Regions from separate parts of the Novosphingobium sp. 11B genome, predicted to be linked through region 4. Evidence: riboswitches for the same ligand, from Rfam matches in the RefSeq annotation. Region 4 holds a riboswitch; each other region holds the start of a gene.
What was found. Region 4 has a riboswitch for cobalamin ahead of ACYPYD_RS25460 (HoxN/HupN/NixA family nickel/cobalt transporter). Riboswitches for the same ligand answer to the same signal wherever they lie in the genome.

Region 1 (5,552 bases), on a different contig from region 4:
ACCAGATACTCGATCTTGGCCGCATGGAACTGCACCGATTCCACCTGCGCGGTGAGATCCTCGCGCAGTTGCAGGTACTGGTCTTCCTTGGCGACCGGGAAATCGATGCCCAGCGCCAGCGCGTCGAGCCGATCGCTCTGCAGGCGCTCGAAGGTGCGGAACAGTTCGGTGATAAGCGCGAACTTCTCCAGCGCCTCCGGCGTAAGCGCGGCTTCCATCTGACCGAGGGAGAGGGTGTTGTCCTCTTCATCGTCCTCGACCTGACGCTTGGGGATCGGGTTGCCGTCCTCGTCGATTTCCTCCGAGTTGTCCTCGCCGGAATCGTCATCGTCCTTGAAGGAAGGCCCGGCGGTGGCAGCGGAAATCTCGCCGTCGCCATCGCCCTCACCGTTTTCGGCCAGATTTTCGGGCTGCGGCTCCTTGGAGAGCATCGCGTCGAGATCGAGAATCTCGCGAAGCTGCATGTCGCCGTTGTTGAGCGCTTCGGACCAGCCGATGATCGCGTGGAAGGTCATGGGGCTTTCGCAAAGCCCCATGATCATCATGTCGCGGCCGGCTTCGATGCGCTTGGCGATGGCAGCCTCGCCCTCGCGGCTGAGCATCTCGGCGGCGCCCATCTCCTGCAGGTACATGCGGACCGGGTCGTCGGAACGCGCGAGCGTGTCCGCCTTGCGGGTCTCGCCGGGACGGCGCCGGGAATTGCCTTCGTCGAACCCGGTATCCGAACCGGAATCGTCATCGCCGCCATCGACGGCTTCCACGCCGTCTTCCTGCTCACCGTCCTCATCGTCATCATCGTCGTTCTCGACGATCTTGACGCCCATTTCCGAGATCGCGGCCATGATGTCCTCGATCTGATCGGTGGTCATCTGGTCCTGCGGCAGCGCGGCATTCAACTCCTTGACCGTGATGACGCCCTGGCTTTTGGCGCGCGCGATGAACCGCTGGACCGAACCCTTGTCCAGGTCGAGAAGAGGAGAGTCGTTGTCGCCGCTGCGATCGTCGTTAGTCATGCAATCCGTTGTCGTTATTGGCCTTTTCATGACGATGGTGACGCCAGGACAAGGCTAGGTTCTCAGATCATCAGCCTGATGATGCCGGTGAAGGGCGGCCTACAGGCAGGGATGAACCACTTCAGGTCTAAGGTTCAAGCAATGCGGCCGGACATCGGTTCCAGGAGCAAGCTGGTCCGCCCGCATGCTGCACGTTCGAATCAAGGAAACACGTCCCTCGTCCCGCAGTCGGCCTGTCGAAGGCAGCTTTGATCAAGGCCTTCGACATAAGCCGCTCGATGTCCGTCGCCGATCGCGATGCGATCGAGGAAAGCCCGAGATGAGGCCATGACCTCCTGCGGCAGCCATGGCCAGATCAGTCAGCGCTGGACCAGATTCACGGCCGACGCCTTGCCCCGGCGATCGATCTCGATTTCGAATTCGAGTTGATCGCCTTCCGAAAGGCCATGCAGACCGGAGCGCTCGACGGCGCTGATATGCACGAACGCATCGGGCTGGCCGTCATCGCGGACGATGAAGCCGAAGCCCTTCATGCTATTGAAGAACTTGACGGTGCCGGTGGCCTTCTCGCCAGTGGACTGATTCTGAACAGGTGCGGCACTTCGCTCGCGACGTTCGGCAACGATGACCTCGCCCACGATGGTCAGTTCGGAAGCGGAAATCTTGCCGCCTCGCTCGACCAGCTGGAATTCCAGCTGCTGACCTTCCGCCAGCGTTTCGAGGCCGGCGGACTGCACGGCGCTGATGTGCACGAATGCATCGTCGCCGCCGCCTTCAAGCTGGATGAAGCCGAAACCCTTGTCGGGGTTGAAGAACTTGACCGTCCCACGGCCCTGACCGACAACCTGGCCCGGGCCGCCGCGCGAACCGCCACCGCCACCGCCAAAACCGCCGCCTCGCGATCCGCCGAAGCCGCCACGCTGGCCGCCACCGAAGCGGTCACCACCGCCAAAGCGATCGTTGCCGCCGCCCCAACGATCATCGCCGCCGCCGAACCGGTCGCGACCTTGGCCGCGATTTCCCCTGTCGAATGTCATCTTTTAAGTACCTTAAGCTAAGTCCGAGAAACCTATCCTCGCGAGTGAACGTAGCACGCAAGGCCGCAGAACCCGTTTCAGGGTGCAGGATGAAAGGCGATAGCAGCGCAACGACGTCTTGGCGACCAGAGTTCTGCGATCGACTGCGATGCATGGCACGGAGGCGACTTTAGCACAGCGATGACCGAAATTTCACGCAATTCGACAATCGATCCGGCCGTCGCCGACCCTTGCCAGGCGCTCGGAAGCAAATTTTGCTCCCCGGAGCGGCCCGTCAGCCCTGGCATCGCTAGTCGGGAGTTCAGGATACAGGCCGTACCTGGACGCCATACAGACAGGCTTGTGCCGTGAAACCGTTTGAGATAGCGCGCCATATCTGCCCTTCATTGGTGCAGACAAGATCGCGCTGGTGCCTCGAAAGAGGCTTAAAAGGGAACACGGTGAGAAGGCATGCCCTTCGAATCCGAGGCTGTCCCTGCAACTGTAAGCGGTGAGCGCGATGCATATGTGCGGTGGGGCAAAGGTTCCTGCCGCCAGTCACTGGGCCGGACGCTGCAACATGCGAGGCCTGGGAAGGCCTTGCATCGTCGCATTGACCCGTGAGCCAGGAGACCTGCCTGCGTCTGGTCGCTCATGCCGTGGTCCAGGGGGTGGCCAAGGCCCGGAATCATTCCGTTCGAGCGACGAACCAGCGGTGGAGGCCGCATCGGTTCGCGCAGACGGTCGCCCGCGGCGTCCGACCGCCGGCGCGCGTCGACCGTCTTGATGGCGGCAAGCCTCCCACCCAGTCGCAGGCGTCGGGGGGAATGATGATGAATTTGATGAAAAGCGCTGCGCTGGTGCGCATCGTGGCAGGTACCGCAATGGCGCTGGCGACGATGCCCGCCTGCGCCGAAGAGGCACCCGCCGGCGGCGCGGATGGCGGTTCCGGCGAAATCGTGGTGTTCGGACGCGGCGAGGCCAAGATCGGCACCGCCCATGCCGCCAGCGAGGGCAGCGTCGGCGGTTCCGACCTGCTGGTCCGTCCGCTTCTGCGGGTCGCCGAACTGCTTGAGGCGGTGCCCGGCATGGTAGCGGCGCAGCATTCGGGCAGCGGCAAGGCCAACCAGTACTTCCTGCGCGGCTTCAACCTCGATCACGGCACCGACTTCACGACTTATATAGATGGCGTGCAGATGAACCTGCGCAGCCACGGGCATGGCCAAGGCTATCTCGATCTCAACGGCCTGATCCCCGAGATCGTCGCCCGCGAAGATTTCCGCAAGGGGCCGTACCGCGCAGATGGCGGCGACTTCGCACTGGCCGGCGCGGCCTACATGACGACCATCGATGGGTTCGACCGCCCGTGGATCTCGGTAGAGGGTGGATCGTACAAGTCGGGGCGGCTGGCCGCCGGTGGCACCATCAAGGATGTGGCGGGTGGCAGTCTCACGCTGGTGGGGCAGGCAAAGCGCTATGATGGGCCTTGGCAGCAGGCGGAACACCTTCGGCATTACTCCGGCTTCGCGAAGTACACCGCGCCCGCCGGCGAAGGCACCGTCGAAGCCTCGCTCCACGCCTACCACGCCACCTGGCGGCCGACCGAGCAGATCCCCGAACGGATCATCGGCAGCGCGCTGTGCCCTGACGAATTCTGCTCGCCCGATCCTTCGGCGCGTGGCCGCACAACGCGCTTCGTCGGCAACGTCGCGGTGCGACAGCCGAACTGGAGCGCTAATGTCTATGCCCAGTACTACGACTGGAACATGTATTCGAACCCAACTTATGCCGATCCGGACGGCACCAGCGCGCAGATCGACCAGTTCGACAAGCGCTGGGTCGTGGGTATCACCGCGCGCAAGCAATGGGCTGTGGGCTCGACGCTGCAACTGAGCATGGGCACTGAAAACCGCTACGATCACATCGGCAACGTCGGGGTGGATCGCACCGAAACCCGCGCCTTTTTGTCCTCGCTGGGTCGATATCACGTCGAGGAACTGTCCGGCGCGCTCTATGGCGAAGCGACCTGGAAGCCGTTGCCCGGCCTCAGGCTAACCGGAGGCCTGCGAGGCGACTACTACCACTACGCCGTCCGCGCGCGCGACGCCATGGCGACCGAACTGGGAGCCGGCAGCGGACACGATTCGATCGTCTCACCCAAGGTATCGGCAGCCTACGAGATCGTCCCGCAGTTCGAAGTCTATGCCAACTGGGGCCGCGGCTTCCATTCCAACGACGTGCGCGGTGCGGTGAACGTGGAATCGCCCGTGCCCGTTCTGGTGCGCGGCACTGGCAAGGAACTTGGCGGGCGCCTGCAACTGGGCACCGTCTCATTGACCGCGACGTACTGGTGGCTCGACGTGGGCAGCGAACTGCGCTTCGTCGGCGATTCCAACGCGGTGGAGCCGACCGGCGCCAGCAAGCGTCATGGCTACGAGGTGGTCGGGTTCTGGCGCCCGCTGCCGTGGCTGGCGCTCGACGGCAGCTATGTCGCCAGCCACTCGCGCTACGACAACGGAGATCGCATTCCCAACGCGGTCGAGAACGCGGTCTCCGCCGGCGCGGCGATCGTGCTCGATCCGTGGGAGGCGAGCGTGCGCGTCCGGCATCTCGGCCCCTACCCGCTGATCGAGGACAACTCGCTGCGCGACAAAGGCAGCACGATCGTAAACGCCCGCGCCGCATGGAAGGGCCGCAAGATCGAGATCTACGGCGAAGTGCTGAACATCTTCGACAGCCACGACAAGGACATCGCGTACTACTACGAGTCCTACATCCCGGCGTTCGACACCGATGGCCCGGTCGAGGGACGTCTCAGCCGCGTGATCGAACCACGCACGTTCAAGATCGGCGCACGCTACACGTTCTGATCACCAGCCACGCCCTGTCCCGTCATTCGACGGGACAGGGCGTCGGTTGCCGCTTATCCGGGCCATGATCCGGGGATGCGTTCTACGCTTCGTGTACATCTACACCGTACCGCAGGAAGCGACGAGCGAGACCATAAGCGACATTGAGGCCTGTCTTGCAACTGGCGGCGCATGCAGGGTTGGAAGAAAGGCCGATCAGGCTGAATGTGCACTCGCCATCTCGGAAGCGCTGCGCGCATCAAAGGTTCGGCCCAGGTCAGCGAGCTTCACAGCACCCAGCCGGGCGACCAGCAAAGCCTCCGCCTCTGAAAGCGCATCCGCCAGCGCCTCGTTGACAGCCGCCTCAACCGCGCAATCAGGATTGGAATGCTCGCTGCCGATAGCAAAGATGCGTGGTCCTCCTACCGCTCGATGTACGTCGAGGAGCGACACGGTCTCCAAATCTGCCGCGATAGCCCAACCGCCACCATGCCCTTTTTCCGAGCGCACATACCCTGCCTCGCGCAGACCAGCCATCGTGCGTCGGACGACAACGGGATTGGTTCCCAGCATCTCTGCGATAGTTTCGGACGTCATTGCCCCCTCATGCCGCGCCATATGGAGCAGCACGTGGAGCATTCGCGAAAGGCGACTGTCATTACGCATATTTCGAT
Region 2 (5,552 bases), on a different contig from region 4:
CCGTCCCTCGCTGTCGATTTTTTTAGGTAGCGATAGGCCTGATGATGACGCTGCAAGACGGACATCGAACGATAGCTCTGCCTTTTGCCTGAACCGGGTCTACTGCTGCATGGCGACCAGCGCTCCGGCTGCAGTCAAGACCGTTCCTGCTCCGGGCGTGATGAGCGTGAAATTCGCCCCCACTTCCTGACCCTGAGGGCCGTAGAACCGGCCCGTCACACGGCCGCTGGCACCCGGCACGCCGGCGATGTCGGCGGCAAAGGCGTTGGACATGCCCGGAGCCCCAGGCATCCAGCTGTTGACGAAAGTGAAAGTGCCGAGGTCGGTCGCGACCTGCGTGCGCGTGTTGGTGGCTGTGGGTTGCATCGACCCGGTGAACGCGCTCCGGCCAAAGTCGAACTCGAACGCGGCAGAGCCATGCAGGGCGAACAGGTCGGCATTTCCACCGCTGCCGAGCGCGCTGCCATGGACCACGCCCTGATAGCTAGCCTGACCGCTGCGAGGCAGTTGCAGGAAGCCCGTTTCGAGGCCGAACACGAAGGCCTCGTTCATCGGCCGGCTGCCCGCGATGCGGACATCCCTGAGACCGAAGCCGGTATACGTGAGCGCGAGTTCGTCGTTGCCCCGGCCGGGGTTGTAGATACGATAGGTCTGCCCGGGTGTCGGCACGTAAGTTGTGAAGCGCGCATCCGACTGCGCTGCCACGCGGTTGCCATCGTTCAAGTCATAAAAGTATTTGTACGAACGAGGATCGGTAGCCGCCAACAATTCGGTCTGGCCGCCGCCGCCGAACGCGACATCGCCATAGTCGCCGGTGCCGACATTGGACGTAAAGACAATGCTCGTCGAATGGAGCTGTAGCGACACGGGAGTGACAAGATCAACGAGCGTTTCATACTCGGAGGCAACGTTGCCCGATCTGCCGAGCAGCACGCCGGAGATTATCTGGTCGCGCGAATTGGCACCATGGAACGTGGCGCCTACCTCTTGGGCTGCGGGACCGTAGAAGCGCCCCTCAAGGACAGCCGCGGCATCGTTGAAGCTGATCGAACCGGTCAGTACGTTTTCGCCGACGCCTAAACGACCATCCAGGGTGAAGGCCGACTGGCTTGGCACGTAGTACCCGTTCAGGCTCGGAATGCGCGATGTCTTGAGGCCGCTCCCTTTTAGCGTGGCCGATGCGAAGTCGATGTTCATGATACCACTGCCATCGAACCTGATGAGGGTTTGGTCTCCCGCCTCGATGCCGATGACGTCGAATGCGAAGCTGCCGGTTCCTGTCCCAGGAACGGCGCCGTTTGCCGTTCGCACACCATAAGTGAACACGTTCAGGCGATTGTTCTGGATGCCTTCTGCCGTGTCAGTGCGACGCTGAATGCCGCCCCCGACGTAGCGATAGGTGAGGATTCCGCTCTCGCCCGCTTTGGTGAGGGCCAGGCTGTCGGTGATGGTCCCTTGGGTCTTCACGTAGCGAGCCATCCGGGCATCATCGCTGACGGCTGCCCGGTCCGCCATCCCAAAGGTCTGCGATGCATGCGGCGCTGTGATCGTATAGCTGCCGTTGGCCGCATCATAGGCGATCGTCAACGTGGTGCGTCCCTTGGCCTCCGGGCTTGTGCCCGCACCGGGATACAGAGCCGAGACGGTGCCGGCATCCGTGCTGAAGACTTCGCTGATGCTGGGATTGATAAGCGATGAATTTCCGGCGGTGGGCGTTGGCTCCGGCGCGGGAGTAGGCGTGGGGGGCGGGGTCGGGGTTGGCGTGGGAGTCGGAGTTGGCACCGGAGTAGGCGTTGGAGACGGCGCCGGGGTCGGCGCGGGCGCGGGGCTTGGCGTGGGTGGGGGTGGGGGCGTGCTGTTGGTACTGCCGCCTCCGCCCCCGCAGGCCGCCAGTGCGAGGCTCAGCGCGGTCAGCGAAACGATCGCCGAATTGCGTGCGGTTGGAATTGAAGTCATGAGCCCTCCCCCTTTAGAATGCCGAAGTGACGCCGAACTCGGCGACGACGCGGCGATAGTCGTAGATCTCGATGGAGGAGCGGTTGCGCTCCCATTTGAGGCGCACCAGCGGCGCGAAGCTGCCAAGGTGCAGCGCCCGCAAGGTAGCAGCGATGCTGGCGCTGTAGCGGTCCTCGACCCGGCGGTTCGGGTAGAGGAACAGGCGCGCGTCCGATTCCAGGTGGCTGTAGGCCAGCGTGCCCACCAGCGTCGTGCGGCCCATTTCGCGAAACAAGTAGGCCGAGGTTCCGCCCATCGCCAGCGAGTACCCCGGATCGCGCGCCGCCTCGCGGAAGCCGAAAGCCTGCACGCCGCCGCCGAAGCGCGCACTGAAGGCGCGGTCGAAGTTCGCCGAAAGCGTGAAGTCGTCCGCCGTCTGCAGCGCGTTGCGTCGGTTGGTGACATGGGCGATGTTGCCGTCGAGCCGCACTTGCCCGCGCTTGCCCACCGGCCGCTGCCAGCTGACGCCGCCGCCGATCGTGGTGCTGAACAGATGCCCCCCGAACCATCGCCGCGCCGGGCCCGCCGAGACGGTCAGCTGGTTGCTGCCCCAGGTATATTGCGGCCCGGCCTGGATCGCGACGGTGACGTCGTTGAAGTCTTTCTCGCGGTAGAGCGTCGCGCCCGTGGAAGCGCGCACCAGCAGATCGGCGCCGGGCTCGATGCCGAGGCGAAAGTAGCCTTGGCCCTGAAGGGCAAGTCCCACGCCCGACTTCGCGCGGGCATCCTCGTCGAGCGAGAAGTCGCCGATCACGGTGCCCAAGGTGTCGGACCGCGTGGCCCGGTTGATGTTGCTGTCCGGCGCCAGCGCGACCTCGACGGAGCCGCCCAGCGGCTTTCGGGCGTTGAGCGCGCGCGAGTAGAAGTGCACCAGCTGCTCCACTGCGGAAGGCAGTCCGGCGGCTTGAGCCGCGCGCAGTTCCTTGCGGGCCGCCCCCATGTTGCCGAGCATCGCCTGCATTCGCGCCAGTTCGAGGCGCACACGCGCGGCGCCCGGCTTGTCGTCGAGGATGCGGCGGAATTCGAGCGCGGCATCGCCGTAGCGCCCGAGATCGTCGGCCAGCATCAGGCCAAGGCGAAAGCGCGCCTCGGTGCGCACCTCGAGGTCGACATCCTGCGTCAGTGCGCGATAGGCGACTTCGGCAGTGGGGAAATCGCGGCGATCACGCGCCCGCCCGGCCAGCGCGAACACTTGCGCGGCCGAGAGATGGTCAGGCGCGGAAACCGGCACGGTCAGGGCCCCCTGGACCTGCGCGCCCGCGCTGGTCGCGATGCCCGCCAGCATCGCCACGACCAGCAGTCGACGAATTGAAATGATACACCCCCGTTTGTACGCCTTGCTATCGTACTAAAACGGCTGTTGTCCAGATGGATCGCATGCCAGTCTTGTGCGTCGTTCGCTTTTAGCTCGGTCTTGCGTTGTCTAACGAACAGGCCCTGTGACAATCCCAGCAACCGAAGCCCTTCTGCGGAGCACAGCGCGGAGGAAAGACTGCTGAAGAGTAGGGGCTAAGGACATCTAGACTTTTTCATGACAGGGGAGGGTTGCGAGCTGCCGGAACCAGACCGTCTGCACCTGAGCATGGGGATTTGGCCCCTGAACGTCCACAAAGGGTCGGCTTCGAACGCCTTGACCAATAGATCTGCTATTGCGAATTGACATCAATCCGGATAACGCCCGTCGTGTTCGGCCGCTTCGGCAGCCGGGCTGATCGCGTCGGTGCCTTGAGAAAGGCTTAAAAGGGAACGCGGTGAGGATGGGCCGATACTCTCGGCTCGCCCGAATCCGAGGCTGTCCCTGCAACTGTGAGCGGCGAGCGCGATGTACATGTGCGGACGGGCAAGGCCCGCGCCGCCAGCCACTGGGCCGGACGCTAACTCCTGCGAGGCCTGGGAAGGCCGTGCATCAAGCTGTGACCCGCAAGCCAGGAGACCTGCCGAAGCATTGGTCGCTCTTGCCTGACCCAGGGGATGGTCTCGGCACGGTCAGTTTTCTCCGTCTGAGCGACGAGAATGCGGCGGGGGGCCGCATCGGTGTCGTGCGTCGGCCGCCTTTTGGGGTGTCCGGCTGCCGTGCGTGCCGACCGTTCGCGCGGACGCCTCCCGCCTGGTGCTGCTCGACGCCCCGGGGGGAATGACTTGAAACCGACGACCAAGGCCGGACTGCTTGCTGGCGCATTTGCGCTGATCCCGGTCCCCATGCTGGCACAAGCCGCCGAGTCCGAGAGCGCTGACGATCCGATCGTCGTCACGGGCAAGAGCGGCACCTACAACGCCACCCGCTCCACCAGTGCGACCCGCACCGACACGCCGCTCCTTGAAGTGCCGCAATCGGTGACGGCATTGACGCGGCAGGTAGTGGACGACCTTCAGGCCAACCGCGTCGAGGACGTGCTGGCTTATGCGGGCGGCATTACGCGGGGCAACAACTTCGGCGGCACCGGCCTGACCGACTACAATCTGCGCGGCTTCACCTCCTCAGAGTATTTCCGCAACGGTTTCCCGATGAACCGTGGCTATCCACCCGCCCCAGATTCGATCGCGGTGGAGCGCGTGGATGTCCTGCGTGGACCGGCGGCGCTACTCTATGGCCGCGGCGATCCGGGCGGCACCTTCAACATCGTCTCGCGCGCGCCTGCCGAGCGGACGGCGCAGACGGTCAGCGGGCGGATTGACAGCTTCGGCGGATGGCGCGGCACGGTGGACGCCACCGGCCCTGTCGATAGCGGCCAGACCGTGCGCTATCGCCTTGGCGCAGCGGTGGAAGGCGGCGACACTTTCCGCGACCATATCCAGTCCGACCGCATCGTCGTTGCCCCGGTGGTCGCCTGGGATGCGTCCTCCGATCTGACATTCACGCTTGGCGGCGAGTTCGTGCAGGTCAAGACCCCGCTCGATCGCGGAAATCCAGCTTTCCGTACCCAGATGGACATCGCTATCCCTTCCTCCCGGTTCTTCGGGGAGCCGTCGGTCGGCCGCTGGCGCGTACGCAATGGGCTCGGCAACATCGTCGCCGACTACAAGCTGGGCCGCGATTGGCAGCTGCGCGCGGGGATGCAGTACTACAACGGCGAGCTGGGCGGCCCTGGCATCCAGGCATCCAGCGTGCGGGCCGATGGCCGCACCCTGGTTCGCACCTACAGCGAACGGACGCTGCGATGGCGCGATCTCGATGCGCAGGTCAACCTGACCGGCAAATTCGCCACCGGCACGATCGAGCACGAAATGCTGCTGGGCGCCGAATTCGAGGCGTTTCACTATACCGAGGTGATCCGCAATTCGAGCCCGACGCTCTCGCCCTTCACGATCGACATCTTCGCCCCGGTCTACGGATCGGCCATTCCGCCGCTCAACGGCAGCTTCACCAGCATCCGCACGCAGACGCGCACCTTCGCCGGGTATGCGCAAGATCAGCTATCGCTGCTGCCTTGGCTGAAAGTGCTGGTCGGCGGGCGGCTTGAACGCTTCGAAAGCGACAACCTCAACCTGCGCAACGGCGTGACTTCCGCCTTCAAGCAGACGGTCTTCACCCCGCGTCTGGGCACGGTCTTCGTGCT
Region 3 (5,552 bases), on a different contig from region 4:
ATCTCGTTCGGCTTCGTCACCGCGACGATGGGCTTCCTCAAGCTCATCACCGGCGAGCATCCCGGCTTCACCGCGCTGCCCAGCCCGGCTTCCAGCCTGCGCCACAAGACCGCCGTGCTGATGCCGGTCTACAACGAGGGCGTCGAGGAAGTCTTCGCCCGCGTGCGCGCCATGGCCTACTCGATCGCCGAAGCCGGCGGCGCGCCGTGGATCGACTTCTTCGTCCTCAGCGATTCCAACCCCTTCCACGGCAAGCGCGAGGAAGCCGCCTGGCACGAACTGGCCGACCACGCGCCGATCAAGATCTACTACCGCCGCCGCGAGAAGAACATCGCGCGCAAGCCCGGCAATATCGCCGAATGGGTCAAGCGTTTCGGCGGCGCCTACGAGAACATGCTGATCCTCGACGCCGACTCGATGATGAGCGGCGAGACGATCGTGGGCATGGCCTCGATCATGGAGGAGCGCCCCTCGATCGGCCTGCTCCAGACGGTGCCAATGATCACCAACGCGCGAACCCTGTTCCAGCGCTGGATGCAGTTCGCGAGCGAGGCCTACGGCCCGATCGCGAGCGCCGGACTGCTGTGGTGGTCGGGCTCGGAGGCCAACTTCTGGGGCCATAACGCGATCGTGCGCACCCGCGCCTTCGCCGAGGCCTGCGGTCTTCCCGAGCTTCCCGGCAAGGCGCCCTTCGGCGGCCATATCCTCAGCCACGACATGCTTGAATCCGCCCTGCTGCGCCGCCGTGGCTGGGCCGTCCACATGGTCATGATCGGCGGTTCCTACGAGGAATTCCCGCCAACGATCATCGACATGGCGATCCGCGACCGCCGCTGGATGCAGGGCAACCTGCAGCACCTCCAACTCCTCGGCGCCTCGGGCCTGCACTGGGCGAGCCGCCTGCACCTGCTGATCGGCGCATCGGCCTACCTCACCTCGCCGGGCTGGCTGCTGCTGATCCTGACGATGATCGGCCAGGTCGCGACGCATGGCGATGGCGGCTTCGTCACCCTCGCCCCGCCAAGCGTGCTGGCGCTGACGGTGATGCTGCTGTTCGGCCCCAAGATCATGGGGCTGATCTGGGTCCTGGCCGACGGCGAGCGGCGCCGCAGCTTCGGCGGCGGCTTCGCGGCCGTGCGCTCGGTCCTGCTGGAGACGGTACTGGCGATGCTGCTCGCACCGATCACCATGATGACACAGACCAAGGCGCTGCTCGGGCTGCTGCTGGGCATCTCGGCGGGCTGGAACACCCAGACCCGCGATGCCCGCCGCATCACCGTGCGCGAAGTCCTGCCCGACTTGCGTGAGCATCTGCTGCTCGGCGCGGGCCTGACGGCGACGGCGTTCCTCGACATGACGACGGCGATCTGGCTCTCGCCGATCATCGTCGGCCTGTTCCTCTCGCCCTGGCTTATCAGCCTGTCTTCGAGCGAGAACCTCGGCGACAAGGCGGACGCGGCGAAGGTCTTCCGAGTGCCCGAACCCGGCATCGTCGAGGCCAGCGAAGATCCGCGCAAGGACCCCGACTTCCCCAAAGGTCAGTCGCTGGTCGAAGCCTGAACGAAAAACCGCGCCGCCGCTTCGGGAGCGGACGGGAAGTATGCGTGCATGTAGCTCGCGGTGAGCGAGCCGACGCGATAGAGCGCTTCCCCGTCCCGCCCGTCCGGCGTGCTGGCGCGAGCCTCCGGTACGAGCCCGGTTTCCAGCCGTGAATAATGGAACGTGTGCCCGCGCAAGGTCCCTCCCGGCAGCGCGATGTGCTGCATGCCGAGGGCGGCGAAACGCCGCTGCATCGCGGCGTGCCCCTCCAGCAATCCGAGCAGATCGGCCCGATACCCCTCTACGTCCGTCAGCGATGCACAGGCGTAGAGCATGCCCCCGCACTCGGCGAGAATCGGCCTGTCCGCCGCATGATGCGCCCGGATCGCTTCCAGCATCGGCGCATTCGCGGCAAGCGTCTGCAGATGCAGTTCCGGATAACCTCCGGGGAGCCAGATCGCCTCGCAATCGGGCAATCGCGCGTCATGAAGCGGTGAGAAGAAGGCGAGCTGCGCGCCTGCCCGTTCCAGCCATCGCAAGTTGGCGTGGTAGATGAAGGCGAAAGCCTCGTCCCGCGCGATGGCGATGCGCAAACCCCCCAGATTGGGGCTTTCCTCCGGGACCTCGGGCGCCGGGAAGCTCACCGGCGGCGGCAGGTCCAGCACGGCATCAGGCAGCAGGCTAGCCGCCCGATCCAGTCGCGCGTCGAGATCCGCGACCTCGGCTGCCTGCACCAGCCCGAGGTGCCGCTCGGGCAGCGTCACTCCGGCCTCGCGCGGGAAAGTGCCCAGCCACTTCACCGACGCAGGCACGCCCTGCTCCAGCAATTCCGCGTGCCGCGCGCTGCCGACGCGGTTGGCGATCACCGCATGGACCTCCAGCCCCGGCCGGTAGGTCGCGAGGCCGTGGACCAGGGCGCCGAACGTCTGCGCCATCGCCGATCCATCGACCACCGCCAGCACCGGAAAGCCGAAGCGTTCGGCGAGGTCGGCGGCGCTGGGGTCACCGTCGAACAGGCCCATCGCGCCTTCGACGAGGATCAGGTCGGCCTCGCGCGCCGCTTCGTGCAGGAGGGCGCGGCACTGCGCCTCGCCGCACATGAACAGGTCGAGCTGATGGACCGGCGCGCCGCTCGCGACTTCGAGCACCATGGGGTCGAGGAAGTCCGGTCCAACCTTGAAAACGTGCACTTTTCTGCCCGCATTGCGGTGCCTTCGGGCCAATGCCGCAGTCACGAGCGTCTTGCCCTGACCCGAGGACGGGGCGCTTACCAGGTACGCCGGGCAGGCGGGGGCATCGTCTTGGCGCGGAGTGTCCATCGATCCCGCACCTATGGTTTCCGGCAGGTCGGCGCAAGCATTGGCCTCTTGCGCGGCGCCCCGGCGCACGATACTTGCCGCGCCGCGACAGGTTCCCCGCGAGGGGATTGAAAGGGAACGCGGGTGAGATACCCGGGCTGCCCCTGCAACTGTAAGCGGAGAGCCGTTCTGCCACATGCCATTGGGGGCGCAAGCCCCTGAGAAGGCGGCCGAAATCGGCGATGACCCGTGAGCCAGGAGACCTGCCCGTCGCCGTCGTTCTTCGACCGGACAGGGTGTGCCGGACGAACGGGGGAAGTGCATTCCTCGCGCAACGACAGCCATCGTTCCGGCGGCCTGAGGGGGCTTGCGGGAGGTGTTGCGCTGCCTGTCCGCGCCCACTGTCCCAATATCCTTCACCGGCCGACGGAGCACCGCCGTTCGCATGAAGGAATACAAGTGAAACAATATCTTATCATTACCACCGCCGCTATCGCACTGCTCGCTTCGGCCTCTCCGGCATTCGCCGACACAGCGGCACCCAACGATACCACAACGGCACCTGGCGATACCGACGGCGACACTCGGCAAGATGACAACATCGTCGTCGGCGCGCTTCGCACCCCCGTCGCGATCGAGCGCGTCTCCGCCACCGTGACCGTGCTGGGCGAGCCCGCGATCGTCGCCCTGCAACCCATCGCCCTGACCGATGCCCTGCTGCGCACCCCCGGCGTCTCGATGTCGCGCAACGGCGGCTACGGCACCACCACCTCGCTGCGCATCCGCGGCGCCGATGCGGGCGAGACCGTCATGGTGATCGACGGCATGCGCCTGTCCGACCCCTCGGCGACGGCGGGCGGCTACGGCTTCTCCAACCTGCTGCTCGACGACGTCGACCGGATCGAGATCCTGCGCGGGCCGCAGTCGATCCTGTGGGGCAGCGACGCGACCGGCGGTGTCGTCAACGTGCGCACCCGCCGCCCGACCGAGCGGCTCGAAGGCAGCTTCGCCGTTGAGGCGGGAACCCATGACACCGTCTCCGCCCGCGCGGGCGTGGGCGGCACCTCGGACCTCATCGACTGGCGCCTCTCCGCCTCGCGTTTCACCACCGACGGTATCTCCGCCCGCGCGAACGGGACCGAGGCCGACGGTTTCCAGCGCAGCGCCGCCAGCGGCACCGTCACGGTGCGCGTCGCCCCCGGCGTCAGCCTCGACCTGCGCGGCTACTGGGCCGACGGGAAGAACGATTTCGACGGCACTTCAGGCGACACCCTCGCTTATGGCACCACGAAGGAATGGTCCGGCTACGCGGGCCTCAACTTCGCGCTGCTGGACGGCAAGCTGGTCAACCGCGTCGCGGTGCTGCAGAACGTCACCGACCGGGAGAACTTCGACCCCACCCGCTCGATCCGCGCGATCACCTTCGACGCGCACGGCCGCCTGCGCCGCTACGAGTACCAGGGCACCTACACCTTCAGCGACGCGATCCAGGCCGTGTTCGGCGCCGAGCGCGAGGAGCAGCGGATGACCACCGCCTCGCCGACGAACTCCGCCACGCCCTATACGCTGACGCCCTACTCGGTGGACATGGACAGCCTTTACGCCGAACTGCGCGTGAGCCCGGTCAAGGGCCTCACCCTCGACGGCGGCGCGCGCTACGATCACCAGTCGCGCTTCGGCGGGCAGACCGTGTGGAGCGCGGGCGCGGCCTATACCCCCAACGGAGGCGCCACGGTGCTGCGCGCCAGCTATGACGAGGGTTTCAAAGCCCCCTCGCTCTACCAGATGTACAGCGCCTACGGCACCGCCGACCTCGCCCCGCAGAAGGCGAAGGGCTGGGAAGTGGGCGCCGAGCAGAACTTCGGCGAGGCCCTGCGCCTCTCCGCAACCTGGTTCCAGCGCGACACCGACAACCTGATCGACTTCGCCTACTGCCCGACCAGTGGAACGCTGCCCGCCGCGTGCTACATCCCCGGCACCACGACCACGCGCTTCGGCTACTACGCCAACGTCAAGACGGCCAAGGCCAGCGGCCTGGAACTCGCCGCGTCGGCGAAGCTGGGCGTGCTGTTTGCCGAGGGCAACTACAGCTGGACCCGCGCCGAGGACCGCACCGAGGGTTCGTCCACCTACGGCCGCCAGCTGCAGCGCGTACCGCGCCACATGGCCAATGCCGAAGCGGGCATCGACCTGCCGCAAGGGCTTCGCGCCAGCGTCGCGGCGCGCTACTCGGGCGAGACCTTCAACGCCGCCACCGGCACCGCGAAGCTGGACGACTACTGGCTGATCGACTTTCGCGCGCAAGTGCGGATCAAGGAGAACCTGATGCTGCAAGGCCGCGTCGAGAACCTGACCGACAAGGACTACCAGACGGCGGCGGGTTATTCCGCACTGGGACGGACGGTCTACGTCGGCGTGCGCAGCCGGTTCTGATGACAAGGAAGGCCCAACCCGAAAAGGCCCACCCCCAGCCCCTCCCGCAAGCGGGAGGGGAGGACCTGCCGGCCGGAACGCGACCGCCTGTGATTGTATCGTCGTCATTCCCGCGAAGGCGGGAACCCATCTCCGGACTTCGCCTCTTGCGACGGCATCAGATGGGTCCCCGCCTTCGCGGGGATGACGGACAGTTTTTCAACCACAGCGGGGTGGGCCTCACCACCAATACCAAGGTGACACCCCCATGCTGACCCCCGTACCTCCCGGCCCTTCGGTGGT
Region 4 (5,552 bases):
ATCAGCGCGATCCGCGCCTCGAACGCATCGAATTCGGCCAACAAGGCCCTTGGTACCGCAATGGAGCGCCTGTCGACCGGCAAGCGCATCAACTCGGCCAAGGACGACGCGGCGGGCCTCGCCATCTCGACCTCGATGACCTCGCAGATCCGCGGCATGAGCCAAGGCATCCGCAACGCCAACGACGGCATCTCGCTGGCCCAGACCGCCGAAGGCACGCTGTCGGAAGTCGGCAACATGCTGCAGCGCGTGCGCGAACTGGCGATCCAGTCGGCCTCGGGCACTTACCAGACCTCGGACCGCGCGGCGATGCAGCAGGAAGTCTCGGCGCTGACCACGCAGATCAACGACAGCTTCACGCAGGCCAAGTTCAACGGCAACACGCTGATCTCGACCACCGCCGGCGCCGACCTCACCTTCAACATCCAGACCGGTTCGCAGGGCGGCCAGCAGGTCGGGCTGACCTCCAAGGCGATCGACGGCACCAAGGTTTCGGCGACCGCCCTCGACGTGACCGACGCCACGAAGGCGGCGACCACGCTTACCAACGTCGATGCCGCGCTGTCGGACGTCAACGCCACCCGCGCCTCGCTGGGTGCCGGCCAGAACCGCCTCGAATCGGCGATCAACAACCTGACCAACACCACCACCAACTTGTCCGACGCCCGCAGCCGTATCGAGGACGCCGACTACTCGGCCGAAACCACCGCGATGGCAAAGGCGCAGATCCTCTCGCAGGCGTCCACCGCGATGCTCGCACAGGCCAACCAGAGCCAGGAGAACATCCTCTCGCTGCTGTGCTGATAACGAACTGAAATATAGAACCTTTCTGTCCCGGAAGGTTCGGAAAGCCCGGTGATTCCCCATGACCGCCGGGCTTTCTTGCGTGGCAAAAGACCCACCCCCGGCCCCTCCCGCAAGCGGGTGGGGGGCGAGACTTGCTCGTTTACGCCCTAGTCGCAGCGGGGTGGGCTGGCCGCCGACCGCACTTCCACCGTGTCCAGACCGCCCCAGCGGTACACGGCCCAGCTCAGCAACCAGCACACCACGAACAGGCCGACGATCAGGAAGCCCAGCGTGTTGAATTGCTCCGAAAGCGAGGCCGCCCCGGACCACACGCCGCCCTCCAGCCCGAATTTCTCCGAGAGCAGCACGGCGGTCTGGATGGAGCCGATCACCAGCGCCACCATGGCCGAGATAGCGGTGATGACGATGTTGTAGTAGAGCTTGCGGATCGGCTTGACGAAGGCCCATTCGTAAGCCCCCAACATGATGACGCCGTCGGCGGTGTCGAGCAGGGCCATGCCCGCCGCGAACAGCACCGGGAACACCAGCACCGACCCCAGGGAAACGCCGTCCGCCGCATGCGCGCCCGAGAGGCCGAGGATGGCGACTTCGGTGGCGGTGTCGAAACCGAGGCCGAACAGGAAACCGAGCGGCGCCATGTGCCAGGCATGGCGCACCAGCCGGAACACGGGGCGCAGGATTCGCGCGATCAGCCCGCGCCCGGCGAGCAGCATGTCGAGGTCTTCCTCGGTGTACGTTCCGCCGCGCCGTACCTCGACGAAGCGTTGCCAGACCCCGCGCAGGATCGCGAGATTCATGATCGCGATCAGGAACAGGAAGCAGGCGGAAATGATCGTCGCGATCACCCCGCCCGAACGGCCGAATGCCTCGAAATCATCGAGAGTGCCTGCTGCCAGCGCGATGGTGGTCGCGGCGATCAGGACGATGGCGGAATGGCCGAGCGCAAACCAAAGGCCCACGGTGATCGGGCGCTGGCCTTCCTGCATCAACTTGCGAGTGACGTTGTCGATGGCGGCGATGTGGTCGGCGTCCACCGCGTGGCGCAGGCCGAGGCTCCAGGCGAGGAGGGCGGTGCCCAGCATCACCGGGCTGGCGTGGAACAGGCTGAACGCCCAGCCCCAGACGACCAGGTTGGCGGCGACGAGCAGAAAAAAGAGCACGGTTATCCGGCTCTTGAGAGAGGTTTTCGCGGGCGACATCGGCATTCTGATCCGTCTTCGCGTCGGCGACCTGACGGGGGCGTGCCGCGCACTCGGCGCGGTCGGCACGGGAGGCACCGGACGGACGCGGCGGCGCCCGACGTCCCTCGCGCCGATGCGGCCCCCGCCGCACGTTGCGTCGCTCAGACGGAAGTTACCGTGCCGCGGCCATCCCCTGGACCAAGGCAAGAGCGACCGGACGCAGGCAGGTCTCCTGGCTCGCGGGTCATCGCTTGATGCATGGCCTTCCCGTGGCCTCGCATGTCGCAGCGTCCGGCCCAGTGGCTGCCGGCGACCACCTTCGGGGCACCGGCCTATGCATCGCGCTCGCCACTTACAGTTGCAGGGACAGCCCCGGATTCGGATGAGAACATCCTCACCGCGTTCCCTTTTAAGCCCCTTGCGGGGCACCGGCGCGATCTTTCGCCGAAATGCTCAAGGTGAACGCTTCGGCGCGGCCTTCCTAATCGCGCGCCTGCTCCGCCGCAAGAGGGGGCTATTCGGCGATGTTCATCGCGTATGTGCGCCGGGCGAAGCGCCAGCGGCCGTCGTGGCGAACAGGTCGTCCCAGGTGCGCGAGAGGGCTTCGTGGTCCGCCGCTTCCTGCCGATGGTCAAGTGGCAGGCTTGGCACGTTCACGGCACCGGGCGTCCGGGGATCGAACTGGAGGATCTGGTGGAGGTCGGCCTCGTCGCGCTCACCGAATGCGCGCAGAAACACGATCTGCCGACCGAGGACGGCTTCGCCGCCTATGCCAAGATGCGGGTGCGGGGGGGCGATGGTCGATCTTGTGCGCCGCAACGTGCAGGGCACGCGCGGCACGTCCGAGCGCCGCCGCATGCTGGCGCACAAGGAGACGCAGCTTCGGGGCTGGCTCGGCCGCGATCCCCGGCCTGACGAACTGGCGCAGGCGATGGGCATGGGCGAGGGTGAGTTGGTCTCGCTGCAGGATGCTGCCCGCCCGATGCGTTTCGAGCCGATCGATGAGGTCTATTCCGACCAGTGGATGACTTTCGCGACGGAAACGCCTGACAGCTTCGCGATGCTGGTCGACGCCGAGATGCGCGGCGCGGTCATCGCGGCGATCACCGACCTGCCGGACCGGCTCAAGCTGATCGTGCAGCTCTACTTCGTGGAGGAACTGAACCTCGCCGAGATCGCCGAGGTCTTGCAAGTTTCGATCCCGCGCGTGCATCAGCTGAAAGCGCAGGCGATCGACAAGCCGCGAGAGAGCCTGAAAGGCGTCGCCGAAGTCCTCTGACCGGCACAATCCGGGGATTCATGCGAGGGCGGCGAAATTAATCACACCCACAACCCCTTGGGGCTACACTTTTTCCTTGCCCCCACATATTCCTGTGGGAAGATGATTCACGCACTCGATTTGCGCGCGATCTTGCCTATCTCTGGCCTTTCCGCCCAAGCGTGAAAGCGTTGTGGGCGAACGCAATTTCAGACGATCCACCGGAGCCGCCCATGTCCCTTCTCGAAGCCCGCAAGACCTACAAGCCCTTCGAATATCCCTGGGCTTACGACTACTGGAAGATCCAGCAGCAGGTCCACTGGCTGCCCGAGGAAGTGCCTCTGGGCGAGGACTGCCGCGACTGGGTGCAGAACATCTCGGATCATGAGCGCAACCTGCTCACCCAGATCTTCCGCTTCTTCACGCAGGCCGACGTGGAAGTGCAGGACTGCTACCATGAGAAGTACGCGCGCGTCTTCAAGCCGACCGAGATCAAGATGATGCTCACCGCCTTCTCCAACATGGAGACGGTGCACATCGCGGCCTATTCGCACCTGCTCGACACCATCGGCATGCCCGAGAGCGAGTACGGCGCGTTCCTTGAGTACTCGGAACTCAAGGACAAGCACGACTACCTGCAGAAATTCGGCGTCGACAACGACGAGGACATCGCCCGCACACTGGCGATGTTCGGCGGCTTCACCGAGGGCGTGCAGCTGTTCGCCAGCTTCGCGATGCTGATGAACTTCCCGCGCTTCAACAAGATGAAGGGCATGGGCCAGATCGTCTCGTGGTCGGTGCGTGACGAATCGCTGCACTGCGAAGGCATCATCAAGCTATTCCACGCCTTCTGCGAAGAGCGTGGCTGCCTCACCAAGGCGGTGAAGGACGATATCGCCGATCAGTGCCAGACCACGATCCGTCTCGAGGACAACTTCATCGACCTGGCGTTCGAGCTGGGCCCGGTGCCGGGCATGACGCCCAAGGATATCAAGAAGTACATCCGCTACATCGCCGACTGGCGCCTTGGCCAGCTGGGCATGAAGCCGATCTACCTGATCGAGGATCACCCGCTGCCCTGGTTGCAGCCGCTGCTCAACGGCGTCGAGCACGCCAACTTCTTCGAGACCCGTTCGACGGAATATTCGAAGGGCGCCACCCGCGGCGACTGGAACACCGTGTGGGCCAACTTCGACTCGCGCAAGAAGGTGCGCGCGAACGACGAGCCGCTGGTGGACGATGGTTCTGAGCCCGGCCTGTTCGGCGAAGTGGCGGCGGAGTAAGTCGTATCGGATCGGGAATGGGGGCAATTTTTCCTCCATTCCCGCCAGATTGGGGCTCATTCCTCGTATTTCGCCGGATGTTTCCGGCCTCCCGCAGCGGGTAGCTCTTGGCAACCGGCTTGCTTCATGCGCATTTCTCCTGAGAATTCTGTCCGGAGGAACGGTCTTGCCCCGTACTATGCTGCTGCTGAGCGCGCTTGCGCTCGCTCCTGCAATCACCGCCCCGCCGGCGCTCGCCCAGACGTCGGCTCCCGTCTCCGCCGACAGCAAGGCGGGCAAGCGCGCCCTGCTTGACGAGAACGCGGTCACCGTGCGCAATGTGTCCCGCGAAGAACTCGTCCACGGACTTCCGCTCGTCGATGACGACGGCTTCGCCATCGGCACCGTTGAACGCCTCGCCGGTAACGAAGTGGTCGTCTCGGACGGGACGGCCGAGTACCGTGTGCCGTTCACGCAAGTCTATGCCTTCAGTAAGGACGGCGCCGATCATTACGCCAGCCGCACCCCGAAATCCCGGCTCAAGCCCGAACCGATCGTCGCCTCCGCTCCGCCTCCGCCGCCGACCGATGCCGACGAGGACTGGGAGAAGCTGGGCCCCGAGGGTGGTCCGCTCCCGGACGAACAGGACGAACCGGAGGCCGCTGCGCCTGCGGACGTAGCGCCGGATACGGCTGCAACGCCCAGTAACTGACCGGGCGATTCCCGCTCCCTTACGCGGAACCATCATGAAGGAGGCCGCCGCATGTCCCATAACCCGACCCTGATTTTCCTGCCGATGCTGGTAGTGGTCGCGCTGACGTTCGTGGCTTTCGTGCGCATGGCGGTCGCCCGCACCGGTATCATCAAGTCGATGGATCCCGACTACTACCGTGCGCACATCGGCCCGCCCGAGCCCGAAAGCGCCCGCGCGGCGGTGCGGCACTATGACAACCTGTTCGAACTGCCGACGCTGTTCTACGCCGCCTGCCTCACCGCTTTCGTGGTGGCGGTCGTGGGACGCTGGACGCTGATCTTCGCCTGGGG

Region 1: it holds a riboswitch for cobalamin, as region 4 does, so the genes downstream of both, ACYPYD_RS23165 (TonB-dependent receptor) here and ACYPYD_RS25460 (HoxN/HupN/NixA family nickel/cobalt transporter) in region 4, are expected to answer to the same signal.
Region 2: it holds a riboswitch for cobalamin, as region 4 does, so the genes downstream of both, ACYPYD_RS02455 (TonB-dependent siderophore receptor) here and ACYPYD_RS25460 (HoxN/HupN/NixA family nickel/cobalt transporter) in region 4, are expected to answer to the same signal.
Region 3: it holds a riboswitch for cobalamin, as region 4 does, so the genes downstream of both, ACYPYD_RS13275 (TonB-dependent receptor) here and ACYPYD_RS25460 (HoxN/HupN/NixA family nickel/cobalt transporter) in region 4, are expected to answer to the same signal.

Annotation. Positions count from the first base shown of each region.
Region 1 is NZ_BAAILP010000272.1:21,740-27,291, reverse strand. Features, by position in the region: gene rpoD (RNA polymerase sigma factor RpoD) at 1-1,013, opposite strand, end outside; gene ACYPYD_RS23170 (cold-shock protein) at 1,373-2,050, opposite strand; cobalamin riboswitch at 2,441-2,685, shown strand; gene ACYPYD_RS23165 (TonB-dependent receptor) at 2,857-4,899, shown strand; gene ACYPYD_RS23160 (Rrf2 family transcriptional regulator) at 5,095-5,544, opposite strand.
Region 2 is NZ_BAAILP010000032.1:26,348-31,899, forward strand. Features, by position in the region: gene ACYPYD_RS02445 (HupA family protein) at 100-1,587, opposite strand; gene ACYPYD_RS02450 (surface lipoprotein assembly modifier) at 1,970-3,280, opposite strand; cobalamin riboswitch at 3,697-3,951, shown strand; gene ACYPYD_RS02455 (TonB-dependent siderophore receptor) at 4,195-5,552, shown strand, end outside.
Region 3 is NZ_BAAILP010000143.1:2,069-7,620, reverse strand. Features, by position in the region: gene mdoH (glucans biosynthesis glucosyltransferase MdoH) at 1-1,560, shown strand, start outside; gene ACYPYD_RS13280 (cobyrinate a,c-diamide synthase) at 1,539-2,858, opposite strand; cobalamin riboswitch at 2,931-3,122, shown strand; gene ACYPYD_RS13275 (TonB-dependent receptor) at 3,297-5,270, shown strand; gene ACYPYD_RS13270 (DUF1636 domain-containing protein) at 5,518-5,552, shown strand, end outside.
Region 4 is NZ_BAAILP010000292.1:39,769-45,320, reverse strand. Features, by position in the region: gene ACYPYD_RS25465 (flagellin N-terminal helical domain-containing protein) at 1-804, shown strand, start outside; gene ACYPYD_RS25460 (HoxN/HupN/NixA family nickel/cobalt transporter) at 954-2,006, opposite strand; cobalamin riboswitch at 2,194-2,436, opposite strand; gene ACYPYD_RS25455 (hypothetical protein) at 2,517-2,726, opposite strand; gene ACYPYD_RS25450 (sigma-70 family RNA polymerase sigma factor) at 2,785-3,267, shown strand; gene ACYPYD_RS25445 (ribonucleotide-diphosphate reductase subunit beta) at 3,480-4,529, shown strand; gene ACYPYD_RS25440 (hypothetical protein) at 4,696-5,220, shown strand; gene ACYPYD_RS25435 (MAPEG family protein) at 5,272-5,552, shown strand, end outside.